Regions from separate parts of the Marinobacter sp. B-12 genome, predicted to be linked through region 2. Evidence: predicted binding sites of a transcription regulator. Region 2 holds the regulator's gene; each other region holds the start of a gene.
The links. The regulator sigma-54, encoded in region 2, starts transcription at its own class of promoters, with help from an activator protein. The targets are predictions, from matches to a motif close to ANTGGCATNNANNTTGCTNT.
Positions count from the first base shown of each region.

Region 1: a site for sigma-54 is predicted at 2,291-2,310, ahead of AC13D2_RS15250 (PEP-CTERM sorting domain-containing protein). Genes of this name have one in related genera too.
Region 3: a site for sigma-54 is predicted at 2,497-2,516, ahead of AC13D2_RS09455 (CmpA/NrtA family ABC transporter substrate-binding protein). Genes of this name have one in related genera too.

Region 1 covers NZ_JBSXOB010000061.1:674-4,842, reverse strand. The annotation lists gene AC13D2_RS15255 (dicarboxylate/amino acid:cation symporter) at 45-1,313, opposite strand; gene AC13D2_RS15250 (PEP-CTERM sorting domain-containing protein) at 1,669-2,247, opposite strand; gene AC13D2_RS15245 (glutathione S-transferase) at 2,504-3,205, opposite strand; gene AC13D2_RS15240 (hypothetical protein) at 3,342-3,758, opposite strand; gene AC13D2_RS15235 (hypothetical protein) at 4,026-4,169, opposite strand, start outside.
Region 2 covers NZ_JBSXOB010000057.1:115,727-119,895, forward strand. The annotation lists gene rapZ (RNase adapter RapZ) at 1-578, opposite strand, end outside; gene ptsN (PTS IIA-like nitrogen regulatory protein PtsN) at 607-1,077, opposite strand; gene hpf (ribosome hibernation promoting factor) at 1,173-1,481, opposite strand; gene AC13D2_RS12110 (RNA polymerase factor sigma-54) at 1,606-3,132, opposite strand; gene lptB (LPS export ABC transporter ATP-binding protein) at 3,285-4,010, opposite strand; gene lptA (lipopolysaccharide transport periplasmic protein LptA) at 3,988-4,169, opposite strand, start outside.
Region 3 covers NZ_JBSXOB010000052.1:6,093-10,261, reverse strand. The annotation lists gene AC13D2_RS09460 (ABC transporter permease) at 1-977, opposite strand, end outside; gene AC13D2_RS09455 (CmpA/NrtA family ABC transporter substrate-binding protein) at 1,002-2,357, opposite strand; gene AC13D2_RS09450 (CmpA/NrtA family ABC transporter substrate-binding protein) at 2,570-3,811, opposite strand; gene AC13D2_RS09445 (ANTAR domain-containing response regulator) at 3,834-4,169, opposite strand, start outside.

The DNA of each region.
Region 1 (4,169 bases), on a different contig from region 2:
AGCAGGTCGGCCTGACCGACAGACGGATCGCAGGCCTCGCGGCCCTAGGACAACTGTTCCTCTGGCACCGCCTGGCTTGAGCTTGCCTCTACCGCCTCATATTTATCCTCGGAACGGGCAATCACCGACGTACACACCAGATCCCCGGTCACATTCATGGCCGTGGCCCCCATACCCACAAGGGCATCGATGGACACCAGCAGTGCTACGGTTTCAATGGGCAGGCCCACCTGAGCAAACACCGTAGCAATCATCACGATACCCGCGCCCGGCACACCGGCCGTACCGATGGAGGCCAGGGTGCCGATCAGAACGATTTCCAGCATGGTGACAAAGTCCAGGGGCACCCCTATCACATTGGCGGCAAAGGCGGCAGAAATGGCAATGCGGATGCCGGCCCCGTCCATATTGATGGTGGCGCCCAGCGGCAGGCTGAAGCCATAGATACTCTGGGGAACCCCCAAACGCCGCGCCGCGTTCAGGGTCAGGGGCAGCGTTCCGGAGCTGCTCTGGGTGGCAAAGGCCGTGGCGACCGGGGCCCGTGCCTCACGAACAAAGTCCATAAGATTAACGCCGTTAAGGCGCATAAGAACCCCGTAGACCACCAGCTGTACCGCCAGGGCGATGTACAACACCATCACCATATCCCCGAGGGCCAGTATCGTGTTCATACCCTGGTCACCTGCCGTGCTGGCCACAATCGCAAACACACCAATCGGAACATACTGGAGCACCCCGGCCATCACCTTCATGGTGACCTCATTCAGGCCAGAAACCACGCCATACACCCGCTCTGCGACTTCGCTGTGAGCCTTTGACTCACGCAGCTTCAGCAGAGCAATGCCAAAAACAATCGCGGTGAAGATAATCCCCAGCAGGTTCGGCTCAGCAAAGGCCTCAACCATGTTGGTGGGAACAATATTCAGAAGTACCTGGACGAAGCCTGGATTCTCCGGCACTTCGACACTCTCCGAAGACGTCAATTCCAAGCCACTGCCAGGTGCAAAAGCAGACGCTACACCCAGCCCCACCGTGATCGCCAACGCCGAAGTGAGCACGTAGAAGCCCAGCATTTTCCGGCCCACACGCCCCATACTGCCAAGATTGGCCTGATTGATTCCCACCATCAGGGTTAACAGGACAATCGGCACAACCAGGAACTTCAGCAACCGAAGCAGCAGTTCCCCCAAAGGGTCCAGCCATTCAGCCACCGTGGGCCCGCCCACCAATCCAACAACCAGACCAAGAACAAGCGCAATACCAATGCGCAGCACCAGCGACGTATTCAGATAGGCATCAAGTACAGCTTTCATGGAGGCTCCCGTTAAACCCTGGCCCGTCAGTGAGCAGGCGTTCAAAAACGTAAGGCAAGGGATTCTGGTCAGTACCGGCTCATGGGTAAACCGGTATTGCCACGTACGTTACTCACAAAATCTGTGGATAAGTTTGTTAGGAACCTAGGGTTAAACACCCACAGGCCTTGTGCCACAAGGCCTCGGGAAACCTGGTGCAATTATGGGCTATACGCGAGTGCTATATGGATATGAAGGATCCGTCTCAGCAGGGATAGGAAAAAATAGAGGGGGAAGCCGAGAAAATAGTTCTGTCCCGGTTTTCTTCGTCCCGGTTTTCTTCTGTCCGGAGGCTCCTTCCCTGGAGCGATTGCCTTCAGGCGTTGCGGCGCCGCATTATTCCTAACCCCAAAAGCGCAACACTCAACAGGCCAAGGGAGCCGGGCTCAGGAACCGCTGAGACTTTCTCTATAACATTGAAAGTGATGGTGTAATCGTTAACTATGCCATCTGGCAGAACATTCAGACCTACAGAGCGTAATTCCGGTAATTCACGATTTACTTCCCAAAAATAGCTGCCTCCGGTCAGTCCGCTTGCAGCAACGACAGGACCAGAAAAGTACACAGCAAACCAACTCGCGAATTCCCCATTTCCTCCGTCGCCTGAAGCGTAATCAAGCGAGACACTTTGGAGAATGGCGTTGGCCGGCATAAGTACGTTAAATAAGTCAAAGTCAGAATCGTAGCCATCGTTATCGGAAACGAACGTAGAGGATACAGTGCCAGAAATCATATTGGCGCCAAAACCCAAAGGCTGACTAATATAGACATCACTTCTATAACTAAGATCACCATCCACAGCCTCATCGTAGATCAGAGGCACTGCGCTGGCGTGCAATCCCCAGAAACTCAGAAGCACAGCCAGAAGCGTTCGCATGTAACTGTTGTTAAACATGATGACAATTTCCTTTTTTGGATTTAAATGCCGACCACGCTATAAAGCACTCTGTGTGCCACAGTATTTTTGTATTTCAGAATCAAACGCCTGCACATAGCGGGTTTGTCATGCCAGATAGGTATGTAAAGGATGTCGACACAAAATCACGTTAGCTAAGAGTTCGTCCAGCTTTCTGGCTCCAGGATTGGCAATGGCGCTCTCCTGTTTGCTGGGGGGGGGGCGTGGGCGTGGTTACTGGCCTTAGACTAAGCCATTATTTTGATGCACTCATTGCACTAGAACACTTCAAGGTTGCTGCAGTTGTTCGTGGAAATACCACCAACTCATTGCCTTCCTGCCACGGCTGGCATTTAACCATTACCTGCAGGAACACTGGATGTTCCAGCCACCCCCTCAGCCATCGCTGTAAATTCGGATAGGGCAGACTGTAGAACACCTCCCGATCCACATGGGCGAACTGGCGCACAAAGGGCATGACGCCAATATCAGCGATGCTGATATTGCTCCCCAGGAGATACCGGTTCTTGGCCAATAGGCTTTCCAACGCCTGCAAAAACACCTCAGCCTTTTGCCGGTAATCCAACTGGGAGAGTTCTGGGTGGCGATCCGCGTATTTATAGCGATCCAGCCAGTGTTTAAATTCGTTATCGTTGCGGTCGATCAGGGCATTAGCGCTTACTAAATCAGTGTTCAACAAACCCTTCGGATCACTCTGCCGCAACGCCCATTCGACGATTTCCCTGCTTTCCTCAATAACGAGCCTCTCGGAACGGTCACCTCCTGCCAGCTCCAGAACAGGAACCGTGCCTTTGGGACTGACCGCCAGCATCTGCGCCGGCTTGTTTTTTAGCACGACCTCCCGCAGCTCCACCGTCAGCCCGGCAAACAAGATCCCGAGCCGAGCGCGCATAGCGTAAGGGCAACGACGGAAAGAATATAAACGAGGCAGTGGCACGGTAATGGCGTGGCTCCTGGCTGAATAAACGACGCCGATCTTAACCGTTATAATAGCCCATTGACCAACAACCCGAGCCGAGCGTAGCAAGGTCCAGCGCACATAGTGCGCGATGCTGCTTGGCCTTGTTAGGCGACTATATACGCCCCTTCTTTTTCCCCTTTCGATTTTCTGGGGATCCCGATACTAATAGCGAGTCTGCGTCAATCTCTTTTGCTTTCGCAATGTAATAGTCTATTTCCTCTTTTGAAGTGCCTTCCGGGACCTCAATGGATGCGCCGTTCTTACCAGTAATCGTAATATGACCTCCTTTACGATTCGCCAAATATGCGAATGCTCCAGTGATTGCTGCGGAGATTACACCGGCGCCAGCCGCTATTAGCGTTGTGGATGTCAGAAATACATCCGCAGGACCAACGTCTTCGATTTGATACGTATGTGAATCGTATTTAATCTCGAACTTCGTATCAGATAGCCCAAACTTGTCTGCATCAGGTCTCCTTTCGTATCCACCCTCGTAAAGCTTTACAGACACTTTCTCTGTTTTTTTCATAGCCAATTCTCCTCGAATGAATTGTTCACTCAGCAAAATCGAGTTGGTCTAAAATCGACATCGTAACGCCTAACGCTTTGGCTTTTCGGCGCACCAGAGCGCCAGCGTAGGTGCGTCCGTCAACAGCCACTTGTTATACCCAATAAGGTAGTTCAAACCCGGTATCCACATTTCGCAGATTGCACCTGACAACCCTCGCAGGCCGCTGAAAATTGCCCGCTACTGATTCATTACCGAAAACCGGGACGACCGAAAACCGGGACAGATCTATTTTTTAGATGCAGGCCTCCCCGGCTTACGAGTTTCAACTCTGATACCGATACGGTTTTCAATTTCATCCACGAACTTGTTGCCGCCGGTCAGCTTATTGCTGTTGATTGCCGCGCGGATCAATTCATCTGACGGCGAAGC
Region 2 (4,169 bases):
GGCAGGCAGCGCACATCGAACACATAGTCCGAATCCAGTGGCACGCCGTGCTTGAACCCGAACGACTGGAATAGCAGCGCCAGTTCCTGATGGCGCCTTCCCGCGACCCGTTGCTTCACCATATCCCGGAGCTCGTACATGGACAGTCCCGTGGTGTCGATGTAAAGATCGGCCAGCTTTGACAGGGGCTCCAGAAGTTTTTTTTCGTTGCCAATGGCCTCCCGAAGGGAGGTTTTGTCATCACTCAGTGGGTGCTTCCGGCGCGTGGCATGGAAGCGCTGCAACAGAGACTGTTCATCGGCGTCGAGATAGATGATCTCGATGGTTACGCCGGTATCCTGAAGGCTGCGGTAGATATCCTCGAAGTTGCTCAGCTCCCCGGAGAGGTTGCGGGCGTCGATGCTGACAGCCATCTTTCCCAGCCGGCCAGGAGAGTTCTGGTTGGTGGCCTCCTGTGTCAGAGGGAACAACAGGCCGATAGGCAGGTTGTCGATGCAGTAATAGCCCAGGTCTTCCAGAACGTGTAACGCGGTACTTTTCCCGGAACCCGATCGACCACTGACGATGATTAGTTTCATAGCCCGTTCACCTCGGATGTGGAATTGTTCAGCTTGTCTCGGCTGTCATCCGGCGATAGAGAGAGTCTGCGTCGGTGCACTGACGCAGCTGGTCGCAGAATGCGCGCTCGTTGAACTTTTCGGCAAGTTGACTCAAAAGCTCAAGATGCTCGCTGGTGGCTTCCTTGGGGACAATCAAGGTGAAGACGAGGTCCACCGGCTGGTTGTCGATGGCGTCGAACGCAACGCCTTCGTCCAGCGTCAGCAAGACGCCGACCACGTGATCCAACCCTTCCAGTCGACAGTGGGGGATCGCGATGCCCTGTCCGATACCGGTGCTCCCCAGCCGCTCCCGCGCGACCAGGTTGGTGAATATCTGGGTGTCGCTGAGCAGAGAGTCGTGCTTCTGGATCTGCTCGGCAATGGTTTCCATAACCCGCTTTTTGCTGGAGGCAGGCACCCTGCAAAGGGTCAGCTCCGGCGCGAGAATGTTCTCGATAGTCAAGGATGTGTCGGTCATGAATCGACTGCAGTTCCGTAAAAAAAGGCTGCGGCACGTGTTGCCTGGTTAGCCAGTGCCGCAGCTCGATTAACTGTCATGCAGGGGGCTTCGTCCTAGCGGGCGCCGTTCCCATGCATCCGGTCTACGTTCTTTTCCTTGTGCTTCAGGATCTGCCTGTCCAGCTTATCTACCAATCCATCAATGGCAGCGTACATATCGCTGTTTTCGGCCTTTGCGTGAATCTCACCACCTATCACGTGAAGCGTAGCTTCCGCCATCTGGCGCACTTTTTCCACCTCAAGGGTAACCTGGCAATTGCTGATGTGGTCGAAGTGCCGCTCAAGCTTTTCAAATTTGCCTGATACGTAATCTTTCAGTGCGGGAGTCAGTTCTACGTGATGGCCTGAAATATTGAGTTGCATAGGCTTCTCCTGTTTTCAGCTTACCGGCACCCGTCAGGATGCCGGCTGTGTGCCACAGCGTTATGCTGCAGGCGGTATACTTTCAGGAAAGGGCTCTCCCCGTGAGGCCGGGAGCAGACGCTTTCTACACCAGTCGCTTTCGCTCGTTGGATGGAGGAATGTGCATTGCCTCGCGATACTTGGCCACGGTTCGGCGAGCCACTTTGATACCCTGGTCTCCTAGCATGGCTGCAATTTTGCTATCGCTCAATGGCTTTTTCGGAGTTTCCGTTGCAATCAGCTTTTTGATCATTGCGCGGATTGCTGTGGATGAGCACTCTCCACCCTCGTCGGTACTGACATGGCTTGAGAAAAAATACTTAAGCTCAAATATGCCCCGCGGTGTGTGCATGTATTTTTGGGTGGTGACCCGCGAAATGGTCGACTCATGCATTTCCACCGCCTGGGCAATATCAGAAAGAATCAATGGTTTCATGGCTTCCTCGCCATGATCCAGGAACCCCTGCTGGTGCTCGACAATACGTGTGGCCACCTTGAGCAGGGTTTCGTTACGGCTTTGCAGGCTCTTGATGAACCACTTTGCCTCCTGCAACTGGTCCCGCAGGTAGGTGTTGTCGGCACTGCTGTCCGCCCGCTTTATAAGAGAAGCATAGCTTGCATTCACACGAATGCGTGGTGCAATTTCAGGATTCAGTTCCACGCGCCAGCGCTCATTGTGTTTGCGCACGATCACATCGGGAATGACGTAGTCCGGCTCGGCCTGGTCCAGAGTGTCGCCAGGGCGCGGATTCAGTCCGGTAATAAGGGCCAGCACATCCCGTAGCTGTTCTTCCTTCAGGCGGCTGCGACGTAACAGTTGGGCGTAATCACGGTTACCCAGCAGGTTTATGTAGTGGGTAATCACCAGTCGGGCCTGAGCCAGCCAGGGCGTCTCCGGGGGCAGTTGGTTCAGTTGGATCAGCAGACATTCCTGCAGATCGCGGGCGAACACACCCGGTGGGTCGAAGTGCTGCAGACGGTGAAGAACGGCTTGCACTTCGTCCAGTTCCAGCGGGTCTTCATCGGATTCGTCCACCATACCTGAGTGAATTTCCTCAAGCGGGGACGTCAGGTAGCCGTGGTTATCAACCGCATCCATCAGCGCGTGGGCAATGGCCTGATCCCGCTCGCTCATGGGCGTCAGGTTCAACTGCCATTCCAGGTGGTCCTGAAGCGTTTCAGTGGGGGAATTGCGGGTTTCGAAGTCGTTGTCGTTTTCGTCGTCGTTACGGGCTGCTGAAGCTGGAGCGGACTGATAAATGTCATCCCAGGCGGTGTCGACGGGAAGGTCGTCAGGAATGGTGTCGGGGCTGTCTGTTTCTGATGACCAGTCAGGTCCGTTTTCGGATTCGTCCCAATCCGTTGCGGTGTCGGAGGTAGTGTTGGATTCCTCGGTTGACGCTGTTTCAGAGGACTCGTTGTCACTGTCCGTGGATTCCGGATTCTGATTATCGTCGTCTTCCGAGGTTTCCAGCATCGGGTTGGATTCCAACGCCTGCTGGATTTCCTGCTGGAGGTCCAGGGTGGAGAGCTGCAGAAGCCTGATAGCCTGTTGCAGCTGGGGCGTCATGGTCAGGCTTTGGCCCAGCTTTAACTGTAATGAGGCTTTCATAACCATGGTTCAGGATCCGTCACTCGGTCTCTCTCTTCCGTCACTCAGGCTCTCTCTTTATGTCACTCGGGCGCGCTCTGGAGCCGGGGTTGCACAAAAACTCTTTGTATGCTGGCTACTTGCCGCACCAAGCAAGTTCTTTGCCGAGTGTACTACAGGCGAAACTCGTTGCCCAGATACACTTCCTTGACCTGCTGGTTGGCCAGTATATCGTCCGAGTTGCCAGAGGCAATAATGTGGCCGCCACTGACAATGTAGGCATTCTCGCAGATATCGAGGGTTTCCCGCACATTGTGGTCGGTGATCAGTACGCCGATGCCCTTGTCCCGCAGGTGCCGGATGATCTGCTTGATGTCGCTCACTGAGATGGGATCGACCCCAGCGAAGGGCTCGTCCAGCAGGATGAATGCCGGCTCCATCGCCAGTGCGCGGGCAATTTCCACCCGTCGTCGCTCGCCCCCTGACAGGGCCATGCCGACGCTATCGCGGATGTGGGTGATGTGAAACTCTTCAAGCAATTCCTCCAGCTTGGTCTCCCGGTCAGTGCGCTTGAGTTCGCGACGGGTTTCCAGGATGGCCAGTATGTTGTCGCGCACGGTGAGCTTGCGGAACACCGATGCTTCCTGGGGCAGGTACCCGATTCCCTTCCGGGCGCGGCCGTGCATGGGCAGGGGCGTTATGTCCTGATTGTCGATGGTGATGCGACCGTTGTCGGAGGGAACCAGACCAACAATCATGTAGAAACACGTCGTTTTGCCGGCGCCATTGGGTCCAAGCAGGCCGACTATCTCGCCGCTGCGAATTTCCAGGGAAACGTCGATGACGACCTTCTTCTGCTTGTAGCTTTTTGCCAGGTTACTGGCCCTGAGAACTGCCATCGGTATCCTGTTCGCCGGAGTTGTTGTCTGGATTGTTGTCGGGATTGCCGCGTGGCTGTATCACCATCTCGACCCGACCGCTGCCATCGCCCTGATCGGCGGAGCCTTCCGCCGTCACAACACGTTCGGCGCTATCATAGTGAATGATATTGCCGCGGA
Region 3 (4,169 bases), on a different contig from region 2:
CGCTTCTGAATCAACAACATGATTCGGTCCAGCAAAAAGCCAATAAAACCGATGGCCAGTACCGCCACCATTATTCGGCTCAGGGATTCGCTGCTGCCGTTCTGGAATTCGTCCCAGACAAATTTTCCGAGGCCGGGGCTCTGAGCCAGCATTTCGGCCGCTATGAGAACCATCCAGGCGATGCCCAGGGACACTCTCAGGCCGGTGAAGATCATCGGAACAGATGACGGCAACACGACCTTGCGAACGTGAGTCCAGAACGACAGTTGCAGTACTTTCGAAACGTTTAAAAGATCGGGATTGACTGCTGAAACACCCACACTGGTGTTGATCAACGTCGGCCACAGGCTGCACAGGGTGACGGTGATCATCGAAGTCAGGAACGACTTCTCGAACATCGGGTCGTCACTGACGTACGTGGCGGACACCACCATGGTCACCAGCGGCAGCCAGGCCAGTGGCGATACCGGCTTGAAGATCTGGATCAACGGATTGACGGCCGCCGAGAAATGGCGGTTGAGGCCTATGATAATGCCCAAAGGCACGGCAATGAGCGTGGCCAGCACAAAACCGGCCAGTACGGTGCCCAGGCTGGTGAAGATCTGGTCGATGAACGTGGGTGCGCCGGGATAGTCGCGTATTTTCACCTCCGCGTCCGGGTTCTCTGCCAGGATGCGCTCGTTGCGCTCCTCCTGCATGGTGACGAACTGCGCTGCCCGGTCCCGCTGGTTGCTGTGTTCCTGCCACAATTGCCCAGACTGCTCCAATACATCGGCCGGGCCCGGGAAGGCGCCCAGCGATGTTTGCACCTGAGGCGCGGCCAAGTGCCAGAAGCCCAGGAACAGCGCGATGCCGATGGCTGGCAGCAGCAACTGGCGGAAGGTTTCGGCCAGGTTCTGGCCGGACAGCTTTTCCATCAGCGCACGGAGCCAGCGTTGGCCTGATGATAACGAGTCGGTCTGGCTGAGCGTGGTCATGTGATGTCTCCTGACACTCAAGTCTTATGGGGTTTGCGAGCCTTTCAGGCCAATCTCAAAGCTGTCGATGTAGGCGTTCGGTTCCCTCGGAGTGAAGGCCACGCCGTCGATCAGCTCGCCCTGGTGCGGGCGCGCAAAGTTTTCTGCATCCAGGTCCGGGAAATCCTCGGCCTTGAGCGTGCCGTCCTCGATCAGGGTTCGGGCTGCTTCCTTGTAGATATCCGCGCGATAGACCTTGGCTGCGGTTTCCATATACCAGTCGTCGGATTTCGGCTCGGGAATCTGGCCCCAGCGACGCATCTGGCTCAGGTACCAGATGGCATCGGAGGGATACGGGTAGGTGGCGTAGTAGCGAAAGAACACGTTGAAGTCCGGTACCTTTCGCACGTCGCCTTTCTCATACTCGAAGGTGCCGGTCATGGAGTTGGTGATCACTTCCTCGTCTGCGCCCACGTAGCTTGAGCGGGACAGGATTTTGACCGCCTCTTCACGATTGGCGTTGTCGTTCTCGTCCAGCCAGTGGGCGGCACGGATCAGCGCACGAAGCAGCCGGAGATGGGTGTTGGGATACTGTTCTGCCCAGGCTTCGGTCACACCAAACACTTTTTCGGGGTTGTTGGGCCAGATTTCGTAGTCGGTGATGACCGGCACGCCGATGCCTTTGAACACCGCTTGCTGGTTCCAGGGCTCACCCACGCAATAGCCCTGAATGGTGCCGGCTTCCATGGTGGCGGGCATTTGCGGTGGCGGTGTGACCGACAGGTGAACGTCGGCGTCGATGTTGCCGCTGGTATCGCCGCGCTGGGGCGCATAAAAGCCCGGGTTCAGGCCGCCTGCAGCGAGCCAGTAGCGAAGTTCGTAGTTGTGGGTGGACACGGGAAAAACCATGCCCATGCGAAAACGCTCGCCCTTGTCACGGTACTGTTCGATGACCGGTTTCAGGGCAGCGGCATTGATGGGATGAGCGGGGTTGCCGTCGCTGCCATCGTCGATGTGTGGGCGCATTTGCTCCCAGACGTCGTTGGATACGGTGATACCGTTACCGTTCAGGTCCATGCTGAAGGCAGTGATGATGTCCGCCTGGGTGCCGTAGCCGATAGTGGCCCCCAGTGGCTGGCCCGCCAGCATGTGGGCGCCATCCAGGGTGCCGGTCACGACGCCGTCCAGCAGGACTTTCCAGTTGGCCTGGGCTTCCAGCTCCACGAACAGGCCCTCATCCAGGAAAAAACCCTGTTCCCAGGCAATGGCTAATGGCGCCATATCGGTCAGTTTGATGAAGCCGAGTTTCAGGTCTGGCTTTTCGGCCGGGCCGATGTCGGCGTGTGCAGAGCATGCCGCCGTCAAGATCAAGAATGTCGCTGCCAGTGTTCTCAAATGCATGGTGCTCTCCCGGAGTATTATTCAGACAAAAAAAAGCCTGCTCCCCGTTTCCGGGGCGCAGGCCTCAATGCCTGATGTTCTGTCAGTTTTCGTCACTGCCGTTTACCCGCGCAGTGAATGCAAGATCGTCTATGTTGACTAAGCAGTCTGCGTGCCATCTTTGTAATTTTTTGATAGATATAAAAATATCTGGGTTTTTGTAAAGAAGGGCGTTATTGAGGGCGGGTTTTCGTGGCTGTTTTAGTGCGTGATGCTTCTTTATTGGGCGTGGCCATGGGGTTGTCGGCCAGCCAGTCGTGGAGGTGCTCTCCCAACAGGCGGTCGCTGGCAACATCCACGGGGCCGTAGCGCCCCGACAGGGTAAAGGGGAGTTGGTGCCGGCCCTCGGTTTTGCTGTCGATAACCGGTGCGTCAATGCCCATGGAGGCGGCAGCGTCCCGGAACAGGTCGGGCCTTATCACCCGGCGCACCATGGTGTCGTCCACCGGGCCGAGTTGCCCGCGGAGGGTCAGGCGAGTCGCGAGCCAATGGGCCTGTGACAGCCAGGGGAAATTGGCGGAGTGGCGAAAAAAGTGTTGGTGCAATCGCGGATGGAACAGACTGTACGGGTGGTTGTCCAGCACGTTGATCTGTTCACCCAGGTACTCGGGCCTGGCCAGGACGTCCCGCAGCAGGCCGTGGTTGTGAGGGTTATCCAGCCACTGACAGGCCGCAAGCAGTGCCCGCAACAGGTGCCGGTGCATCATGTCGTGCTGCTCAGTCCAGTCGGCTCGCATACCCAGAACTTTTTCCGGGGCGTTCTGCCAGATCTGGTGGCCGGAATGGAGAATATGCCCCAGCTCCTCGTACTCCAGCAAGCTGTTCCAGGGCTCACCGACGCAGCAGCCTTCGATGGAGTTTGATCGAAACGCGTCCACCATCTGTATCGGGGATACCGGGATGATCTGCACGTGCTGTTCCGAGTCTGGCCCGGCAGAGGCCAGCCAGTCCCGGAGCTGGAGATCATGGCTGGACCAGGGCGCCACGGAGGCCAATCGTATTGGCTCGCCCCTGCCCTTGGCCACGCGTATCAGCGCGCGCGCGGTGGCAATGGGATTCTTCAGATCCGTGTCTGAACGGACCAGTTCGTGATGCAGCCGAGCGCTGAGGGTAATCCCGTTGCCGTTGCGGCTCAGCACCATGCCGACCACAACGGGCACTTTGGGACGGTCGCTCGCCAGGGAGATACTCAGAGGCATTGGCGCCAGCATGTGGCCACCGTCCAGCAGGCCAAAGCTGACCTTGTCGCGCAAAGAAGCCCAGGAGCCTTCACGCACCAGTTCTACGTCCAGCCCTTCGGCATCAAACAGCCCCAGCTCTCGCGCAACTATCAGTGGCGCGCTATCCAGCAGCGGCACAAAGCCGAGACGGACATTGAATCCGGGATGTTTGTGAAGCGGGGTTGGGCGAACCATGTGGGCTCCCTAACAGCGTTGATCAGGATGCTTTCCGGATGGAGCCCACTGAGCTCTGGCTACGTCTTTCCAACAGGGTAACGACACGCCCCGCCATAACCGCCAGGCGTTCACTGTGCTCCATGGCGGAGCTGCGCAGCATGCGATAGGCGGTTTCCTCGTCGCAGTTCTCATGCCGCATGATCAGACCCTTGGCTTTCTCGATAACCTTACGGTCTTCCAGTGCCGAACGGGTTTCTTCCAGCTCTGCTCTCAATGCCTGAAAGGATTCGAACTGCGCCACGGCTGAGTCGATGATCGAGCGAACCCGTTCCGGCTGTATGCCGTCGACAACATAGGCACTCACGCCAGCCTTGAC